Regions from separate parts of the Streptomyces sp. NPDC050287 genome, predicted to be linked through region 1. Evidence: predicted binding sites of a transcription regulator. Region 1 holds the regulator's gene; each other region holds the start of a gene.
What was found. The regulator HspR, encoded in region 1, represses chaperone genes until heat shock. The targets are predictions, from matches to a motif close to TTGAGNNNNNNNNNCTCAA.
Positions count from the first base shown of each region.

Region 2: lon (endopeptidase La) is a predicted target of HspR. The motif match lies at 4,422-4,440, and genes of this name have one in related genera.
Region 3: dnaK (molecular chaperone DnaK) is a predicted target of HspR. The motif match lies at 4,757-4,775, and genes of this name have one in related genera.

Region 1 is NZ_JBITIY010000007.1:413,378-420,360, forward strand. Features, by position in the region: gene ACIBK3_RS27030 (polysaccharide biosynthesis tyrosine autokinase) at 1-654, shown strand, start outside; gene ACIBK3_RS27035 (low molecular weight phosphatase family protein) at 654-1,253, shown strand; gene dnaK (molecular chaperone DnaK) at 1,349-3,196, shown strand; gene grpE (nucleotide exchange factor GrpE) at 3,193-3,867, shown strand; gene dnaJ (molecular chaperone DnaJ) at 3,910-5,094, shown strand; gene ACIBK3_RS27055 (heat shock protein transcriptional repressor HspR) at 5,100-5,552, shown strand; gene ACIBK3_RS27060 (sugar ABC transporter substrate-binding protein) at 5,830-6,948, shown strand; gene ACIBK3_RS27065 (GDSL-type esterase/lipase family protein) at 6,966-6,983, opposite strand, start outside.
Region 2 is NZ_JBITIY010000002.1:979,985-986,967, reverse strand. Features, by position in the region: gene ACIBK3_RS09860 (hypothetical protein) at 1-141, shown strand, start outside; gene ACIBK3_RS09855 (MarR family winged helix-turn-helix transcriptional regulator) at 223-717, opposite strand; gene ACIBK3_RS09850 (lysozyme) at 959-1,819, shown strand; gene lon (endopeptidase La) at 1,985-4,399, opposite strand; gene ACIBK3_RS09840 (rhomboid-like protein) at 4,840-5,631, opposite strand; gene ACIBK3_RS09835 (spermidine synthase) at 5,799-6,563, shown strand; gene ACIBK3_RS09830 (response regulator transcription factor) at 6,687-6,983, shown strand, end outside.
Region 3 is NZ_JBITIY010000003.1:717,758-724,740, reverse strand. Features, by position in the region: gene ACIBK3_RS13670 (4a-hydroxytetrahydrobiopterin dehydratase) at 1-130, opposite strand, end outside; gene ACIBK3_RS13665 (helix-turn-helix domain-containing protein) at 318-1,157, shown strand; gene ACIBK3_RS13660 (helix-turn-helix domain-containing protein) at 1,330-2,193, shown strand; gene ACIBK3_RS13655 (nitrate reductase molybdenum cofactor assembly chaperone) at 2,325-2,786, shown strand; gene dnaK (molecular chaperone DnaK) at 2,816-4,693, opposite strand; gene ACIBK3_RS13645 (glycerophosphodiester phosphodiesterase family protein) at 4,812-5,570, opposite strand; gene ACIBK3_RS13640 (hypothetical protein) at 5,578-6,966, opposite strand.

The DNA of each region.
Region 1 (6,983 bases):
GACCCGCCACGGATCATCGTGGTGACGAGTTCGGTGCCGGGTGAGGGCAAGACCAACACCGCGATCAACCTCGCCCTCTCGCTGGCCGAGGCGGGCGTGGCCACCTGCCTGGTGGACGCGGACCTGCGCCGGCCGTGCGTGGCCCCGGCCTTCGGTCTGGTCCGGGACGCCGGCCTGACCACCGTGCTCATCGGGCAGGCCCGGATCGCCGACGTGACGCAGGAGGTCGCGGGCGGACTGTCGGTGCTGGCCAGCGGCGCGGTACCGCCGAACCCCACCGAGCTGCTCGCCTCGGCGCGCATGGAGGAGGTGCTGAAGGAGCTGGCGGACCTGTACGAGGTGGTGATCGTCGACACCGCGCCGCTGCTGCCGGTCGCGGACACCCTGGGTCTCGCCTCGCTCGCCCAGGGCACGCTGCTCGTCGTCCGTGCCGCCAGGACCAGGCGCGACCAGGTGCGCGCCGCCGCGGAATCGCTGGAGCGGGTGGGCGTGCGCGTCCTCGGTACCGTCTTCAGCATGGCTGCGGTCTCCAAGGGCGGCCGGTACGGCTACCAGAGCTACGGTGAGCTGCCCGCTCCCCGGACGTCGGCGCCCCGTGACGAGGAGGCCATGGCCGCGGGGACCGGTGGAGCAGGCGGGGCCGGCGAGGGGTGATGCGGGTCCTGTTCGTCTGCACCGGCAACGTGCACCGTTCGGCGCTCGCCGAGCGGCTGCTGGCCGCCCGGTTGCCGCGCGGCTCGGCCCTGCGGCCGGAGAGCGCCGGTACGCAGGCCTGGCCGTGCCCGGGCATGGAGGACTCCACCCGGGCGGTGCTGGAGCGGCTGGGCGGCGACGGGTCCGGCTTCGTCTCGCGCCCGCTCACCGCCCCACTCGTCCTGGGATCGGCGCTGGTGCTCGGGCTCGCCGGCGAGCACCGCGAGGCGGCCGTACGCCTCGCGCCGTCGGCGATGCGGCGCTGCTTCACCCTGAAGGAGTTCGTGCGGCTCGCCGGCGGGGAAGCCGACGGGGACGGGCGGCGGCCGGACGGCGCCGGCGACTTCGCCGCGGTGGTCGCGGCCGCCGCCGCCCGCCGGGGGCACGCGGCCCCGGTCCCGGCGGAGGAGGACGACGTCGCGGACCCCCGGGGAAGGTCCTCCGCGGTGCTGTCCGAGTGCGCCCACGAGATCGACGACCTCGTGGGAAGCCTGGTCCGGTTCTGCGGAGACCCGGTAACGGTGCAGGTCGGAGCGGCCTTGCGTATAAGAGATGGATAAGACTTGAGTCTGCTTGACTCAGGTCTGTTGACCGAAGGCTGGGCGTCATGCACACTTGAGTCCGTTCCACTCAAGTCAGCTGGAGGAAGATCACCATGGCACGTGCGGTCGGCATCGACCTGGGCACGACTAACTCCGTCGTCAGCGTTCTGGAGGGCGGCGAGCCCACCGTCATCACCAACGCCGAGGGTGCCAGGACCACGCCGTCCGTCGTCGCCTTTGCCAAGAACGGCGAGGTGCTCGTCGGCGAGGTCGCCAAGCGGCAGGCGGTGACCAACGTGGACCGGACCATCCGGTCGGTGAAGCGTCACATGGGCACCGACTGGAAGATCGAGCTCGACGGGAAGCCCTTCAACCCGCAGCAGATCTCGGCGTTCATCCTGCAGAAGCTCAAGCGGGACGCCGAGTCGTACCTGGGCGAGAAGGTCACGGACGCGGTCATCACCGTCCCGGCGTACTTCAACGACTCCGAGCGCCAGGCGACGAAGGAAGCCGGCGAGATCGCCGGTCTCAACGTCCTGCGCATCGTCAACGAGCCGACCGCGGCGGCGCTCGCGTACGGCCTGGACAAGGACGACCAGACGATCCTCGTCTTCGACCTCGGTGGCGGCACCTTCGACGTGTCCCTGCTGGAGATCGGCGACGGCGTCGTCGAGGTGAAGGCCACCAACGGCGACAACCACCTCGGTGGCGACGACTGGGACCAGCGTGTCGTCGACTACCTGGTGCAGCAGTTCAAGTCCGGTCACGGCGTGGACCTGGCCAAGGACAAGATGGCGCTGCAGCGTCTGCGTGAGGCGGCCGAGAAGGCCAAGATCGAGCTGTCCAGCTCCACCGAGACCTCGATCAACCTGCCCTACATCACGGCGTCCGCCGAGGGCCCGCTGCACCTGGACGAGAAGCTCACCCGCGCCCAGTTCCAGCAGCTGACCGCGGACCTGCTGGAGCGCTGCAAGACGCCGTTCCACAACGTCATCAAGGACGCCGGCATCTCCATCAACGAGATCGACCACGTCGTCCTCGTCGGTGGCTCCACCCGTATGCCCGCCGTCGCCGAGATCGTCAAGGAACTGACGGGCGGCAAGGAGGCCAACAAGGGTGTGAACCCGGACGAGGTCGTCGCCATCGGCGCCTCGCTCCAGGCCGGTGTCCTCAAGGGTGAGGTCAAGGACGTCCTGCTCCTCGACGTGACCCCGCTGTCCCTCGGTATCGAGACCAAGGGCGGCATCATGACCAAGCTGATCGAGCGCAACACCACGATCCCGACGAAGCGTTCGGAGATCTTCACCACGGCCGAGGACAACCAGCCGTCGGTGCAGATCCAGGTCTACCAGGGTGAGCGCGAGATCGCGGCGTACAACAAGAAGCTCGGCATGTTCGAGCTGACCGGTCTGCCGCCGGCGCCCCGCGGCGTCCCGCAGATCGAGGTGTCCTTCGACATCGACGCCAACGGCATCATGCACGTGACCGCGAAGGACCTCGGCACGGGCAAGGAGCAGAAGATGACCGTCACCGGCGGCTCCTCGCTGCCGAAGGACGAGGTCGACCGGATGCGCCAGGAGGCCGAGCAGTACGCGGAGGAGGACCACCGCCGCCGCGAGGCCGCCGAGACCCGCAACCAGGGCGAGCAGCTCGTCTACCAGACGGAGAAGTTCCTCAAGGACAACGAGGACAAGGTCCCCGGCGAGATCAAGACCGAGGTCGAGGCCGCGGTCACCGAGCTGAAGGACGCGCTCAAGGGCGAGGACACAGCTGAGATCCGTACGGCCACCGAGAAGGTCGCCGCGGTCTCGCAGAAGCTCGGCCAGGCCATGTACGCCGACGCCGGGCAGGCCGCCGGCGGCGCCTCCGAGGAGGGTGCCGCCGCCGGTGACACCAAGGCCGACGACGACGTCGTGGACGCCGAGATCGTGGACGACGAGCGCAAGGACGGTGCCGCGTGACGGAGGAGACCCCGGGCTTCGAAGAGAAGCCCGACGTCCCCTCCGGCGCCACCCCCGACGACGCCGAGCCGCAGGCCGCCTCCCCCTCCGCGGAGGAGGGGGCGGCCCCGGCCGGGGACGCAGCAGCACAGACCGCCGGTCTGACGGCCCAGCTGGACCAGGCCCGCAAGGCGCTCGAGGAGCGCACCGCGGACCTCCAGCGGCTCCAGGCCGAGTTCCAGAACTACCGCCGCCGGGTCGAGCGTGACCGGATCGCGGTCAAGGAGATCGCCATCGCGAACCTCCTGACCGAACTCCTGCCCGTGCTCGACGACATCGGCCGCGCCCGGGAGCACGGCGAACTCGTCGGCGGCTTCAAGTCCGTCGCGGAGTCGCTGGAGACCACCGCGGCCAAGATGGGTCTGCAGCAGTTCGGCAAGGAGGGCGAGCCCTTCGACCCGACGATCCACGAGGCGCTGATGCACAGCTACGCGCCGGACGTCACCGAGACGACGTGCGTGGCGATTCTGCAGCCCGGGTACCGGATCGGCGAGCGCACCATCCGCCCCGCGCGGGTGGCCGTGGCCGAACCGCAGCCGGGGGCCCAGACCGTCAAGGCAGACGGGACCGAGGGGACGGACGCGAACACAGAGGGCGACGACAAGGAGAGCGGTGGCCCGGACGAGGGCTGAGCTTGAACCGAGAAGGCCGATAAGGAAGGAGGGGCGTCGGGGATGAGCACCAAGGACTTCATCGAGAAGGACTACTACAAGGTCCTCGGCGTCCCCAAGGACGCCACCGAGGCCGAGATCAAGAAGGCGTACCGGAAGCTCGCCCGCGAGTTCCACCCGGACGCCAACAAGGGAAACGTCAAGGCGGAGGAGCGCTTCAAGGAGATCTCCGAGGCCAACGACATCCTCGGTGACCCCAAGAAGCGCAAGGAGTACGACGAGGCACGCGCCCTGTTCGGAAGCGGCGGCTTCCGTCCCGGGCCGGGCCCGGGCGCCGGCGGTTCCTTCAACTTCGACCTGGGCGACCTCTTCGGAGGCGGCGCCCAGGGCGGCGGGGGAGCCGGCGGCTTCGGCGGCGGACTCGGTGACGTCTTCGGGGGCCTGTTCAACCGGGGCGGCGCGGGCACGGGCACGCGTACGCAGCCCAGGCGCGGCCAGGACATCGAGTCCGAGGTCACCCTCAGCTTCACCGAGGCGATCGAGGGCGCGACGGTCCCGCTGCGCATGTCAAGTCAGCAGCCGTGCAAGGCCTGTTCGGGCACCGGCGACAAGAACGGCAACCCGCGGGTCTGCCCGACCTGCGTCGGCACCGGCCAGGTGGCGCGGGGTTCCGGCGGAGGTTTCTCGCTGACCGATCCCTGCCCGGACTGCAAGGGCCGCGGCCTGATCGCCGAGGACCCCTGCGAGGTCTGCCACGGCAGCGGACGCGCCAAGTCCTCGCGGACCATGCAGGTCCGCATCCCCGCGGGGGTCATGGACAGCCAGCGCATCCGCCTGCGCGGCAAGGGCGCGCCCGGTGAACGCGGCGGTCCCGCGGGCGATCTGTACGTCACCGTGCATGTCGACGCCCACCCGGTCTTCGGCCGCAAGGGCGACAACCTCACGGTGACCGTCCCGGTCACGTTCGCCGAGGCGGCCCTCGGCGGCGAGGTCAGGGTGCCCACCCTGGGCGGACCGCCGGTGACGCTGAAGCTGCCGCCGGGCACGCCCAACGGCCGCACCATGCGCGCCCGCGGGAAGGGCGCGGTCCGCAAGGACGGCACCCGCGGCGACCTGTTGGTCACCGTCGAGGTGAGTGTCCCGAAGGACGTTACGGGGAAGGCTCGTGACGCGCTTGAGGTGTATCGCGAGGCGACCGCGGGTGAGGACCCGCGGGCGGAGCTGTTCCAGGCCGCGAAGGGAGCATGAGTCAGGTGGACGGTCGTCGACGCAACCCGTATGAACTGACCGAGGAAACCCCGGTTTACGTCATCTCGGTGGCGGCCCAGCTGTCCGGCCTGCACCCGCAGACCCTGCGCCAGTACGACCGCCTCGGCCTCGTCTCCCCGGACCGCACCGCCGGCCGGGGCCGCCGCTACTCGGCCCGCGACATCGAACTGCTGCGCCAGGTGCAGCAGTTGTCGCAGGACGAGGGCGTCAACCTGGCCGGCATCAAGCGGATCATCGAGCTGGAGAACCAGGTCGCCGCCCTCCAGTCCCGCGTCGCGGAGCTGCAGGCGGCCCTGGACGGCGCGGCGGCCGCGATGCAGCAGCGCGAGGCGGCGGTGCACGCCTCGTACCGCCGCGACCTGGTCCCGTACCAGGAGGTCCAGCAGACCAGCGCGCTGGTGGTGTGGCGGCCGAAGCGGCAGCAGTCCTCGGACTGACCGCAGCGTGACCGCGTGACCGCGTGACCGCGTGACCACGGACACGTGGGCGTGGCTGGAGCGTGTGAAGGGGCCCGGAGAATCCTCCGGGCCCCTTTGCTGTCCTTCTCCGTCTGCCGACGTTGTCTTCCACCCCGGATGACCCATATCTTCACAGGAACCACACCTTTAACTTTGCTATCTCAATAAGTGATAGCTCCTTGACGGCTCGGTGAAGGCAGCGTTTGCTGCCCTCACCTGGGTCGCGATACGCACCCTCGTTCGGAAGGCACGCGCAGTGAACACCCGTACACGTCGTAGCGGTATCGCAGTCGCCGCAGGTTCCCTCACGCTGTCCCTGAGTGCATGCGGGGCGTTGGGAGTGACCGGAAGCAGCAGCGAGGCGAGCCCGACCAAGGGGAACGACATCACGGTGGGGCTGCTGCTGCCGGAGAAGGCGAACACCCGCTACGACAAGTTCGACCGCCCGAGCATCGAGGCCAAGGTCGCCGAACTCACCGACAAGCAGGGCAAGGTCGATTACGCCAACGCGAACGCGAACGCGAAGACGCAGGCCCAGCAGCTGCAGAAGATGGTCGACGACCAGGTCGACGTCATCATTCTGGACGCCGTCGACGCGCACGCCATAGCCGGCGATGTGAAGAAGGCGAAGGACGCGGGCATCCCCGTCATCGCCTACGACCGCCTCGCCGAGGGCCCGATCGACGCGTACGTCTCCTTCGACAACGAACTGGTCGGCGAGGTCCAGGGCCGCTCCCTCATGGAGGCCCTGGGGTCGGACGTCGACACGTCCTCGAAGATCGTCATGATGAACGGCTCGTCCACCGACCCCAACGCCAAGCAGTTCAAGGCGGGCGCGCTCTCCGAGCTTCAGGGCAAGGTCATCATCTCCCGGTCGTACGACACCGTCGACTGGAAGCCCGCGAACGCCGAGGCCAACATGAAGCAGGCCATCGCGGCGATCGGCGCGCACAACATCGTCGGCGTCTACTCCGCCAACGACGGCATGGCCGGCGGTGTCATCAAGGCCCTGAAGGAGGCCGGTGTCACCAAGCTGCCGCCGGTCACCGGTCAGGACGCCGAACTGGACGCCGTGCAGCGGATCCTCACGGGCGAGCAGTACATGAGCGTGTACAAGTCGTACCCGCAGGAGGCCGAGTCCGCCGCCGAGATGGCCGTGGCGAAGGTCCAGGGCAAGGACATCCAGTTCGAGGCCCTCGCCTCGGAGAGCGTCGACAGCCCCACGGACAAGGGAATCCCGGCGCAACTGGTCCCCGTGGTCGCCCTGACGAAGAGCAACATCAGGAGCACGGTGATCGAGGACGGCATCTACAAGGTGTCCGACATCTGCACCAGCGAGTTCAAGAGCGACTGCGCGGCGGCGAAGCTGAAGTAGCCGACCGGGCCGGCCGGTTACGTGCCCGGCGTGGC
Region 2 (6,983 bases), on a different contig from region 1:
TGCTTCACCTACGTCCGCAAGGAGGGCCCGCAGGCCCTGGTGGACCGGGTGCGGGCCCTCGAACGGGCCGATACGGACCGGGCGTTCCTGGGCCGCAGCAAGACCCACGACGACGCGACGGTGGTGTACGTGGAGCTATGAGGACGGACGGAGGTCTGCCGGATCTCCCGGAGGGAAACACCGAAGGCTGACACGGGAGGAAGACACCGGCGGCCCCTGGGCCTACCTCTCCATCCCCCGGTTCAACTCGTGCAGCAGCCGGGCCAGTTCCGTGACCTCCCGCGAATCCCAGTTCTCCAGGCGGCGGGCGTACCGGGCGCGCCGTGCCTCGCGCACCCGGGTCACCCGGTCGTGCCCCTCCTGGGTCAGGGCGACCAGCCAGGCCCGGCCGTCGGCCGGGTCCGGTTCGCGGGCCACCAGACCGAGGTCCTCCAGGGCGCGCAGCTGACGGGACATCGTGGCCTTGCCGACGCCGATGTAGCCGGCCAGTGCGGTGGCCCGCTGCGGGCCGCACTCGTCCAGGCGTACGAGGAGGCCGTACGCCGCCGACTCCAGGTCCGGGTGGACCTCGCGGGCCATCTCGGCCTGGTTGGCACGGGCACGCCGCAGCAGAACGGTCAGCTCCCGCTCCAGCGCGAGGAACCCGGGGTGGTTCAGACCGCTCCCGGACACGTCGGATTCGACTCCGCGTCCGTCGCCGTTTCCGTGTTCGTGCACGTCAGCCCCTGTCTCGGTTTTCCCGGTCCGGAAAGTTTCCGCCCACCGTCGTCATCGCCGCAGCTCCGCCAGTATTTCGCAGGCTCAGACCAACGGCAGCCTCCGACCCCTCTTCCCACCCGCCGGTCTACGTGCGTAGCTTTCTTTGCCAGGGAATCGCTGGCATGCGCACGCCAGTACTCCCTCGATGCACACCGCCCGCGTTACCCACCGAGCATCACCGAGCCCTCGGAGGCACGCCATGCCCGTGCACAGACCCGGACCGGTCCGCCCCCGGCGCGTCTTACTCGCCGGCCTTCTGCTCGCCGCCCTCTCCCTCGTCCTCACCGTCCCGGCCTCGGCCGCCACCACCACCGCGCCCACCACCGCCACCGCGCTGACCGACGCCACCGCTCCGGCCCGCGGCTCGGCCCACATGGGCATGGGCGTCGTGGCCCACGACGGCCAGGGCGGCGTCCCGGCCGGCACCCGCGCCGTCCAGACCGAGGGCGTGGACGTCTCCGGCCACCAGGGCAACGTGGCCTGGGCGACCCTGTGGAACAGCGGCGTCCGCTGGGCCTACACCAAGGCCACCGAAGGCACGTACTACACGAACCCGTACTTCGCCCAGCAGTACAACGGCTCGTACGACGTCGGCATGATCCGCGGCGCCTACCACTTCGCGACCCCCGACACGACCGGCGGCGCCACCCAGGCCGACTACCTCGTCGACCATGGCGGCGGCTGGTCCAAGGACGGCAGGACCCTGCCCGGGGCGCTCGACATCGAGTGGAACCCGTACGGCGACGCCTGCTACGGCAAGACCCAGAGCGCGATGGTCACCTGGATCCGCGACTTCCTGAACCGGTACAAGGCCCGCACCGGCCGCGACGCCGTCATCTACACGGCGACCAGCTGGTGGACCCAGTGCACCGGCGACTACGCGGGCTTCGCCGCGGCGAACCCGCTCTGGATCGCCCGGTACGCCTCCACCGTGGGCACGCTCCCGGCCGGCTGGAGCTACTACACGATGTGGCAGTACACCTCCTCCGGCCCGACCGTCGGCGACCACGACAGGTTCAACGGCGCGCTCGACCGCGTGGTCGCCCTCGCCAACGGCTGACGACCGCACCGCCGTCACTTCGGTCACATTCGTCACGTCTGTCACGTCTGTCACGTCTGTCACGTCTGTCACGTCTGTCACGTCAAGTACGTAGGTACGTCAGGTACGGCGAAGGCCCGGGCCTCCCTCACGGGACCCGGGCCTTCCCTTAACCGATGGCGTCCGTCACGCCGCCACCGGAACCTCCGGCGCGGCCTCGTTCGTCGCCGGGGCGAGCGCCAGCTCCAGGACCTGGCGGACGTCCGTGACGGCGTGGACGTCGAGCTTGTCCAGCACCTCCGCCGGGACGTCGTCCAGATCGGGCTCATTGCGCTTCGGGATGATCACGGTCGTGACACCCGCCCGGTGCGCGGCGAGCAGCTTCTGCTTCACGCCGCCGATGGGCAGCACCCGGCCGGTCAGCGAGACCTCACCGGTCATCGCCACGTCCGTACGCACCAGACGGCCGCTGAGCAGCGACGCCAGCGCCGTCGTCATCGTGACGCCCGCGCTCGGCCCGTCCTTCGGCACCGCGCCCGCCGGGAAGTGGATGTGCACGCCCCGGTCCTTCAGGTCGCCCACGGGCAGTTCCAGCTCCGCGCCACGCGAGCGCAGGAAGCTCAGCGCGATCTGCGCCGACTCCTTCATCACGTCGCCGAGCTGCCCGGTCAGGGTCAGACCCGCGGCACCCGTCTCCGGGTCGGCCAGCGACGCCTCGACGTACAGGACGTCACCGCCCGCGCCCGTGACGGCGAGACCCGTCGCCACGCCCGGCACCGCGGTCCGCCGCTCGGCCGGATCCTGGGCGGCCTCCGGCACATGGTGGGGCCGGCCGATCAGAGCGCGCAGATCCTCGTCCCGGACCATGAACGGCAGCTTCCGCTCGCCCAGTTCGTGCTGGGCCGCGACCTTGCGCAGCAGCCGCGCGATGGACCGCTCCAGGGTGCGGACGCCGGCCTCACGGGTGTACTCCCCGGCGAGCTTGCGCAGCGCGCTCTCGTCGAGCGTGACCTCGTCCTTGCTGAGACCGGCCCGCTCCAGCTGACGCGGCAGCAGGTGGTCACGGGCGATGACGATCTTCTCGTCCTCCGTGTACCCGTCGAGCCGGACCAGCTCCATCCGGTCGAGCAGTGCCTCCGGGATCGCCTCCAGCACGTTGGCCGTGGCGAGGAAGACGACATCCGACAGATCGAGCTCGACCTCCAGGTAGTGGTCCCGGAAGGTGTGGTTCTGCGCCGGGTCGAGAACCTCCAGCAGAGCGGCGGCCGGGTCGCCCCGGAAGTCCGACCCCACCTTGTCGATCTCGTCGAGCAGCACCACCGGGTTCATGGACCCGGCCTCCTTGACGGCGCGGACGATCCGCCCGGGCAGCGCGCCCACATACGTACGCCGGTGCCCACGGATCTCGGCTTCGTCCCGCACGCCGCCGAGCGCGACGCGGACGAACTTCCGCCCCATCGCGTGCGCGACGGACTCACCCAGCGAGGTCTTGCCGACACCGGGCGGTCCGACGAGCGCCAGCACGGCACCCCCACGGCGCCCGCCGATGACACCCAGGCCCCGGTCCGTACGACGCTTGCGCACGGCCAGGTACTCGGTGATCCGCTCCTTCACGTCCTGAAGCCCGGCGTGCTCGGCGTCGAGGATCGCCTTGGCGCCCTGGATGTCGTACTGGTCCTCGGTCCGCTCGTTCCACGGCAGCTCCAGCACGGTGTCGAGCCAGGTCCGGATCCACGACCCCTCGGGCGACTGGTCACTGGCCCGCTCCAGCTTGTCGACCTCCTTGAGAGCGGCCTCACGGACCTTCTCCGGCAGATCGGCGGCTTCGACACGGCTCCGGTAGTCATCGGACTCCTCGCCCTCCGACTCCCCGTTGAGCTCGCGCAGTTCCTTGCGTACGGCCTCCAGCTGACGCCGCAGCAGGAACTCCCGCTGCTGCTTGTCGACACCCTCCTGGACGTCCTTGGCGATGGTCTCGGCGACATCCTGCTCGGCGAGGTGGTCCCGCAGCTGCTGGGTGGCGAGCCTCAGCCGGGTCACCGGGTCGGCGGTCTCCAGCAGTTCCACCTTCTGTTCGGTGGTCAGGAAGGGCGAGTACCCGGAGTTGTCGGCGAGAGCGGACACATCGTCGATCGCCTGCACCCGGTCCACGACCTGCCAGGCACCACGCTTCCGCAGCCAGGCCGTGGCAAGCGCCTTGTACTCCTTGACGAGTTCGGCGACATGCCCCGGCAGCGGCTCGGGCACGCTCTCGTCGATCCTCGTTCCCTCGACCCACAGCGCCGCACCCGGCCCCGTGGTCCCCGCACCGATCTTCACCCGCCCGCGGCCGCGGATGAGGGCACCGGGGTCACCGTCGGCCAGCCGGCCGACCTGCTCGACGGTGCCGAGCACACCGGTGCTCGCGTACGTCCCGTCGATGCGCGGCACCAGCAGAACCCGGGGCTTGCCGGGCTCCGAGCGCGCGGCGGCCTGAGCGGCCTCCACCGCGGCCCGCACATCGGCGTCATTCAGGTCCAGCGGAACCACCATTCCGGGCAGCACGACCTCGTCGTCGAGCGGCAGCACAGGCAGAGTGAGCGGTGTGGACGTCGAAGCCATGATCTCCCCTTCGGCAGTCAAGTTGAGCTATGCCGACTCAATGCCTGGGAGCCCCGGATTGTTCCCCACCCCTCGTTCGCTCTGAGCGATCACGTCACCGGTGTCCCGCGACGGTGGACCTGGCTGGGCCGGCCTGACTGCGCATGCGTCAGTCCCCTGGCCGCGCAGAGAGGTTGGCCATGCATCTCGGCCTTACTGATCCGACCGGGCCCGCGCTTGCCTGATGATCCGTCGGAACCCGACGGGTGGATTCCCGTCGACCGCGCCTTTGCCGAGGTGGCAGACCGTTTCGGCGGCGACGCGGAGCATGGACTACCCGGCCGCACCTGTGCCCCCTGGGCTGCGCCGCCCGACCTCGCCGGCACACCCGAGTTCGCCGGTACCCCCGAGTTCGCCGGTACCCCCGACCGCGCCGGCACACCCGACCGCGCCCGCGACCGCTACCCCCGCCGCCACCGCCGCACCGAAGGCCACAACGCCACCCCCACCGCGAACGCCGTCAGATGCCCCCAGTTCGTCAGCGGATCCGTGAACGCGATCAGGTCCATCACCAGCATGACCCCGACCCCGACCACCAACGGCCACCGCAGCCACGGCGTGAGCAGCCCGGCCAGCGCCCCCGCCCCGGCGGCGACGCCGAAGCTCACGCCGTAGTCGAGGCGATGCAGCGAGCTGTCCGGCAGGTGCCCGACCAGCACCCCGATACCCACGGCCCCCTCGGTCACCACCGTGGCGAGGACATGCCCGAGCAGAAAAACACAGGCCGTCCGCGCTCCCCCTATCCGCCGCTCCAGCGCCGTGAAGACCACCACGAGCCCGATCGCGTACGGCGACAGCATCCCGCCCGCGATCCACACCGCACTCGCCAGCAGCACCGGCACAGGCGTCCGCAAGAGGTGGGCCACATCGGTGCTGGAACCCTGGTGCAGGGTGTGCACGAGCGAAGGCGCGGCGTGCTCCGTGACCAGCGAGGTGACGACGAGGACGACGACGTAACCGAAGGTGAACGGCGTACCGGCGGGCGTCGGCAGCAACCGCCACGGGCGAAGACGCCGAGCAGCAGCCACCGCCACAGGCGCCGCGGTCTCCGCCACCGGCACCCGAGCCTCGCGGGCCCGCTGCCCCGGCAGTCCCGGCAGCAGCCCCGACACATCGGCGAAGCAGGCGTCGTACGGCGGAGCAACCGCACCCACGGGCGGCGTCGCGTCGGCAGCCCTCGCAGTCCGTTCCACGGTGAGGCGCTCCTTCCGTTTCGCCCCACCCTCAGCGTCCCACGCGACGCTGTCTGTGACGGGCGCCACGAAAGCCGCCATTCACAGCAACTTCCCAGAAAGCCCCCCGGCCCACCGTGACCCGTCAACGCCCTCCCCCCGCACCGCGCACGTGCCAGGATGGTCCGGTGCTCACCCCGTACGACATCCCCGACCATCCCGAGACGCCCGAAGTCCTGGACCGGCGCGAGGGCCCGCACGGCGAGATCGTGCTGCGGCGGCACGGCGGGTTGCTGCAGATCATCGCCAACGGCTGCTTCCTGATGGACACTTCGGACGGCCGTTCCGAAAGGCGGCTGGTCGACGCGGCGCTGGAGGCGCTCAACGCACTCCACGCGCCGGACTTACCGCACGTACCCCACTCACCCCGCGCACCGCACGAACCGCGCCCCCTCGACCCCCGCCCCACCCTGCTCATCGGCGGCCTGGGCGTCGGTTTCTCCCTCGCCCACGCCGCCGCCGACCCCCGCTGGGCCCGCATCACGGTGGTGGAACGCGAGCCCGCCGTCATCGACTGGCACCGCGACGGCGGCCCCCTGTCCGCGCTTACCTCCACCGCCCTGGCAGACCCCCGCACCGAGATTCTGAAAAACGATCTGGTCGCATTCGTCAATGAGACATGCGACACATTCGATGCGCTGTGCCTCGACGTCGACAACGGCCCCGACTGGACGGTCACGGACGACAACGACAGCCTCTACTCACCCGCCGGACTCGCAAGCTGCGCAAGGGTGTTGAGGCCAGGAGGGGTACTGGCGGTGTGGTCGGCCCAGCCCTCACCGGAATTCGAGGGAACCTTGCGGAATGCCGGGTTCCAACAGGTGCGTACCGAAGAGATCCCCGTTGCCCGGGGCGTTCCGGACGTCGTGCATCTCGCCGTCCGGCCTGGATAGCAAAGGCGCGGTAACTGCCCGTACCCTGCTTCCCTGACGCCGATCATTCAAGCGTCAATCGCAGTCATGCGCAGACAAGGAACCACCCCACTGGTTCCGGAAAGCACACCTCAGGGGCGGGCGATGGAGCAGACACACACCTCCCACAACGGCACGACGGCGACTCCGGGCGCACAGCGCCGGGTCCTGGTCGTCGAGGACGACCCGACGATCGTGGACGCCATCGCGACCCGCCTGCGCGCCGAGGGATTCCTCGTGCAAACGGCGGTCGACGGTCCGTCCGCCGTGGACACGGCAGAGGCCTGGCAGCCCGATCTGCTGATCCTCGACATCATGCTGCCCGGCTTCGACGGTCTGGAGGTCTGCCGCCGCGTGCAGGCCGCCCGGCCGGTGCCGGTGCTCATGCTCACCGCGCGCGAC
Region 3 (6,983 bases), on a different contig from region 1:
CCATCGCCGCCGCGGCGGCATGCGTGCCGAGCCGGTACGACCGGGTGAGGCGGTCACCGTCGAGCGACCAGCCCGGCAGCTCGGCCAGCCGGTCCTCGATCTCCTTCTGCGACAGCGGTGCCACGGGCATGGCTCGCTCCTTCCTGGATACGGGACGCTGGTTGCCGGATGTCTCTCCAGCCTGCCACAGGTGGGCCGCTCCGGTCCTGGTCAGACGGGTTCCCTATGATCAGTCGGCGAGACACGGCCATTCGTGTCACTGGCGGTCACCGGCGGACCGTGTCGCGGTGGACCGTTCCTCGACTACGGTCGTCCGTATGACCATCGCCGCCTCCGGGAAAGCCGCGCCCGCCGTCATCCCCGCCGACCGGGGCGTGGGCCCGCTGCTGCGGGCCTGGCGGGAGCAACGGCGGGTCAGCCAGCTGGAGTTGGCGTTGCGGGCGGACTCCTCGGCACGGCACATCAGTTTCATCGAGACGGGCCGGTCCAAGCCGAGCGAGGAGATGGTGCTCAGGCTGGCCGAGCACCTGGACGTGCCCGTGCGGGAGCGCAACGCGCTGCTGCTGGCGGCCGGCTACGCACCCCGCTACCCGGAGACCCCGCTGGACGATCCCGCGCTGGACGCCCTGCGCGAGGGGCTGGAGCGGCTGATCCAGGGCTACGAGCCCTACCCGGCGCTGGTGGTCGACGCGCTGTACAACGTCGTCGCGGCCAACCGGGGCATCCTGGCGCTCCTGGACGGCATCCCGGAGTTCCTGCTCACTCAGCCGCTCAACGCCATGCGGCTGACCCTGCACCCGCAGGGGCTGGCGCCGCGCATCCGCAACCTGCCCGAGTGGCGCGGGCATCTGCTCGCACAGATGGAACGGCAGATCGCCCTGCACCGCTCGCAGCAGTTGCGGACCCTGTACGAGGAGGTCGCGGCGTATCCGGTGCCGCGGACGGGGGCGGCGGACCAGCCGGAGGAAGCGGCACAGCCGGTCCCGTACTTCGCGTTGCCGATGCGGATCGAGCACGAGGGCCGGACGCTGTCCTTCGTCTCCTCCATCTCCACCTTCAACACCCCGATGGACGTGACCGTCGCCGAGCTGGCCATCGAGACCCTGGTCCCGGCCGACCCGGCGACGGTCAAGTACCTTCAGTCCCTGCTTCCCTGAGGGGATCACCCACTCGCGAACCGGACAACAGGGGTCGATCACCCATGAGGTGAGGGAAAAGCGGGGTAGTCGAAGTAGTGAAGCTGTGACAACGAAGCCGCTGTGACCGCTGAGACTTATACCGGAACATGACACACTGCATCCGGGCTTCGACGCGTAGGGGAGGCGTGGCGTGAGCGAGCGGCGTCCCGCGCCCACCGTGGGTCAGGTGGTGCTGGGCAGGCGGCTGCAGGAGCTGCGGGAGGCGGCCGGCCTCAAACGCGAGGAGGCCGCGCAGGTACTGCGGGTGGCCCCCGCGACGGTACGTCGGATGGAGATGGCCGACGTCGCACTGAAGATCCCGTACGTGCAGGTGCTGCTGGAGACGTACGGCGTCCCGGAGCACGAGGCGGCCTCGTTCGTCGCGCTGGCCGAGGAGGCGAACCAGCCGGGCTGGTGGCAGCGGTTCCACGACGTGCTGCCGGACTGGTTCAGCATGTACGTGAGCCTGGAGGGCGCCGCCCGGATCATCCGCTCCTACGAGCCGCACTTCGTGCCCGGCCTGCTGCAGACCGAGGATTACGCGCGCGCCGTGCTGGAGGCCGGGACGGTCGGGCAGACGGTGCCGGCGGCCATCGAGCGGCATGTGTCGCTGCGGATGGCCCGGCAGCGGCTGCTGGACCGGCCGGACCCGCCCCACCTGTGGGTGATCATGGACGAGACGGTACTGCGGCGGCCGGTGAGCATCCGCGGCGAGGTCATGCGCGACCAGCTGGACCAGCTCCTCCGGTTCGCCGAGCGCGACCGGGTCACGCTCCAGATCGCCGAGTTCGAGGACGGCCCGCACCCGGGGACGTACGCGCCCTTCTCCCTCTTCCGCTTCGGTGAGCCGGAACTGCCCGACCTGGTCTTCACCGAGTACCTCACCGGCGCCCTCTATCTCGACTCCCGCAAGGAGGTCGCCACGCATCTGGAGGTCCTGGACCACATGTCGGCGCGGGCGGCCTCGGCGGAGCGCACCAAGAAGCTGCTGCGGGAGCGGCGGGACGACTTCTGAGGGACACCGCCGCACCCGCTGACCCGTACGGGCCCCGTCAGCGGGTGCGCTCCCCCGCCCCGCCGTAGGTTCGAAGAAGCAGCCACGGGCAGGCAAGAAGGCGCGCGTGACGACGTCAAGGAGGAGGCCCGATGCCCTCGGACGCGGTGCTGTACCAGGGGGCGGCGCTCTGCCTGACGTACCCCGGCGACGACTTCCACGCCCGCCTCCCGCTGCTGCGCGAAGCGGCCCCGCAGCTGCGGGAGTTCACCGACCACGCGGCGGTGACTCCCCCGGACGAACTGGCCGCGCATTACGTGCGGGTCTTCGATGCCGGGAACGAGCCGCACAGCCTGTACCTGAGCCGGTCCCGGGGCGGCTCGCTGGTCCGCTTCGAGGAGGTGTACCGCGAGCACGGGCTGGAGTTCGCCGGCGAGGAGCAGCCCGACTTCCTGCCCGCGGTACTGGAGTGCGCGGCCCGCACCGGCGACACGGACCTGCTCACCGAGCACCGTGCCGGCCTGGAGTCGCTCCGCACCCGCCTCACCGAGTTCGGCACGCCGTACGCCACGGTCCTGGACGCCGTGTGCGCCGCACTGCCGAAGTCCCGCTGAAGCCGGGCCTGCTCCCGCTGAAGCCGGGCCTAGGCCGCGCCGCCGGCGCCCCCGCTCTTGTGGTCCTTCTCGTCGTCGACGATCTCCGCGTCGACCACGCCCTCCTCGTCCTGCGGTGAGCCGTGCCGGTCGGAGGTGTCCTCCGGCGGAGTCTGCTGGGCCTGGGCGTACATGGCCTGGCCCATCTTCTGGCTGACGGAGGCGAGTTTCTCGACGCCCGTGCGCAGGGCGTTCGTCTCGGCGTTCTGCTCCAGGAGCTGCTTGACCTCCGCGACCGCCGACTCCACCTCGCCCTTGGTCTCGGCCGGGATCCTCTCCTCGTTCTCACGGAGGAACTTGTCGGTCTGATACACGAGTTGTTCGGCCTGGTTGCGGGTCTCCGCGGCCTCCCGGCGCCGGCGGTCCTCCTCGGCGTACTGCTCGGCCTCGCGCATCATGCGGTCGATGTCGTCCTTGGGCAGTGCGGAGCCGCCGGTGACGGTCATCTTCTGTTCCCGGCCGGTCGCGAGGTCCTTCGCCGAGACGTGCATGATCCCGTTCGCGTCGATGTCGAAGGCGACCTCGATCTGCGGCACCCCGCGGGGCGCGGGCGGCAGACCGGTGAGGTCGAAGACGCCGAGCTTCTTGTTGTACGCGGCGATCTCCCGTTCGCCCTGGTAGACCTGGATGCCGACCGAGGGCTGGTTGTCGGCGGCGGTGGTGAAGATCTCCGACCGGCGGGTGGGGATCGTGGTGTTGCGTTCGATGAGCTTGGTCATGATGCCGCCCTTGGTCTCGATGCCCAGGGACAGCGGGGTGACGTCGAGCAGCAGCACGTCCTTCACGTCGCCGCGGATGACGCCGGCCTGGAGCGCGGCGCCGACGGCGACGACCTCGTCCGGGTTGACGCCCTTGTGCGGGTCCTTGCCGGTGAGTTCCTTGACCAGCTCGGTCACCGCGGGCATCCGGGTCGAGCCGCCGACGAGGATGACGTGGTCGATCGCGGCGAGCTTGATGCCGGCGTCCTTGACCGCCTGGTGGAAGGGGGTCCTGCAGCGGTCGAGGAGGTCGGCGGTGAGCTCCTGGAACTGGGCGCGGGTCAGCTTCTCGTCGAGGTGGAGGGGGCCCTCGGCGGAGGCGGTGATGTAGGGCAGGTTGATGGTCGTCTCGGAGGAACTGGACAGCTCGATCTTGGCCTTCTCGGCGCCCTCACGCAGCCGCTGCAGGGCCATCTTGTCGCCCGCGAGGTCGATGCCGTACTGCCCCTTGAACGTCTTCACCAGGTGCTCGACGATCCGCTGGTCCCAGTCGTCGCCGCCGAGGTGGGTGTCGCCGTTGGTGGCCTTGACCTCGATGACGCCGTCGCCGATGTCCAGCAGCGACACGTCGAAGGTGCCGCCGCCCAGGTCGAAGACGAGCACCGTCTGCTCCTCGCCCCGGTCGAGGCCGTAGGCGAGGGCGGCGGCGGTCGGCTCGTTGATGATCCTGAGGACGTTCAGACCGGCGATCTCGCCGGCCTCCTTGGTGGCCTGCCGCTGGGTGTCGTCGAAGTACGCCGGTACGGTGATCACGGCGTCCGTGACGTCCTCGCCGAGGTAGGACTCCGCGTCCCGCTTCAGCTTCTGCAGCACCCGCGCGGACAGCTCCTGCGCCCGGTAGCGGGTGCCGTCGATCGTGCCCTGGTCCGGGAACCGCCAGCCCGGGTCGCCCATGTACCGCTTGACCGAGCGGGCGGTGCGCTCCACGTTCGTCACCGCCTGCCGCTTGGCGACCTCGCCGACGAGCACCTCGCCGTTCTTGGCGAAGGCCACGACCGACGGGGTGGTCCGGGCCCCCTCCGCGTTGGCGACGACGGTGGGCTCACCGCCCTCCAGCACGGCCACCACCGAGTTCGTGGTCCCGAGATCTATACCGACCGCACGTGCCATCGCTGTCCCCTTCCGGCCGCCAGGAAGCCTCACGCCAGGAGCCTCGCCACTCCAGCACAAAACTTGAGTGCGTTCTTGTCAATGGGTGGCTCCCTGTCACGGGACGGATGCCCCGGTCTCATGGGGACGGGTACCCCGCCGGGCGCTCGTCGTGCCGTCCGCCGCGCAGCGCGAGGGCGCGGCGGGGGCGGTCGGTGACCAGGACGTCGACGCGCGGATCGGCGAGGAAGGTGCGCAGCGGCAGGTCCTCGTTGACCGTCCACACCATGGTGAACAGTCCGTGCCGGGCCGCCTCGCGCAGCACGCCGGCCCGAGCCAGCCGGTGGTGGACGGCGACTCCGGAGGCGCCGCAGGCCCGGACCCGCCGTATCGGAAGCAGCTCGCTCAGCCGGGTGGCCGCCAGCCGGGCGGGGGCGATCTCCCGGCGGTCCCGGCCCAGGGAGAGCAGGGTGCGCGCCCGGGGGAAGGCCCGGGCGATGGCGGCGACGGAACGGTCCTCCAGGGTGGTGGCGACAAAGCCGTCGGCGCCGAGCAGGGCGGTGGCCCGGTCGATCACCGCGCGCTCGTACCCCACTTCCTTCAGGTCCAGGTGCCCGACCAGCTTCCCGGCGATCAGGGACATGACGTCCTCGACGGCCGGGACGGCGTATCCGGCGCGCGCGCTGAGCTCGGCGTGGGTGAGCGTCGACAAGGGCGGGCCTGCGGGTGCGACGCGGGCGTCGTGGTAGACGACGAGAACGCCGTCGGACGTACGGCGGATGTCGAACTCGGCGTACTCGGCACCGGAGCGGACCGCGTCCTCGTACGCCTCCCAGGTGGCGGCGCCGGCGAGTTCGGAGCCGCCCCGGTGCGCGGACACGGCGGGTCGTCGCGGCATCGGCGGGTCAGCTCCCGGACGGGGATCGGGGCGCGGGCACCGGTGCGGGCCGGCCGTCGGGCGGGGACAGGAGGGAGCCGGAGCGTCTGCCGACCCGGCGCAGCAGGACGTATCCGATCACGACGAGGATCACGAAGGGAAACCAGGCCAGCGCGTACGCCGTGCCGTAGGTGCCGAGGTCGAGGATGGAGCGGTCGTCGTGGACGTTGGTGCCGTTGACCCCGAAGAACGCCAGCAGCAGGGTCGGCGGCAGCGCGATCAGGGTGGCGGCGGCGACCAGCGCGGAGACCGTCCGGTCGCGGCGGTCGTCGCGTTCGGCGAGTTCGGCGTCCAGGGCGGCGGAGCGGGCGCTGATGACGGAGGTCAGGCGCTCGACCATGCGCGCGGAGTTCTCCAGGCTGTCGCGGATGCCGAGGGTGTCGCGCAGGGAGGACTGGAAGGCCTCCATGAGCATCTCCGGGATCAGCAGGCTGTCGACGTACGCCTCGACGCCGAAGGCCAGGTCCAGCTGGAGTTCGTTCACCCCGGCCGACAGGCGCGAGATGAGGGAGCGGACCTCGTACGGGGAGTCCGTCATCGGGGCCAGCTCGTTGGCGCGCATCGTGTCGAAGGCGGCCAGGCGGGTGCGCTGGAGGACGGCGAGGGCGGAGATCATGCCGACGGCGACCAGGACGAGGCCGTTCTCGACGTGCGGGGCCCAGCCGGCCTGGACGGAGACGCCACGGCCGTGTGTGGAGAGGGTGACGCCGTGGTTCCTGAGGTTGGGCGGCAGGGCGTCCTCGGCATCGGGTGTGCGGTGCGCCGGCATCCGGCCTCGGTAGACGATCGCGTTGAGCAGGGTGTGCCTGTGGGCGGCGCCGGTGAGGTCGGCGGACAGCAGGTCGTGCAGCAACCGCCCCCCGGGGAAGACGAGTTGGTGGACGTTCTGGCCGTAGGCGAGCGGCGTCGGCAGGGCAAGACGTTCGTTGACCGCGTCCAGCAGCGGCCGGTCGCCGAGCAGGAGGCCGCGTCGCTCGAAGCAGGTGTCGGCGAGCCAGCCGGCGAGGGCGTCCTGCGGGGTGTCGGCGGCGAACTCGCAGTCGACGACGAGGGTGATGTCGCCGCGCGGGGTGGCGAGGACCAGGAGGTCCGCCGAGGCGAGGGCGAGGCCGTGGTCGCCGTGCGACGGTCGCAGGTCCTCGGGCGCCAGGGGCATGGCCAGCACCGGCACGGGCAGCACGGCCTGACTGGTCCTCAGGTGGGGTGCGAAGCGGCCGAAGTCGAGCCGGTCGACGAGTGCGTCGGAGGTGGCGGGACGCGGGCGGGCCCGGCCGTCGAGGCTGAACAGCAGGACCGTACGGGTCAGTTCACGGGTCGCGGAGTCGAGTGCCGTCGTCGCGCTGGATGTTCCCGCCACCGTTCCCGTCCTTCCGC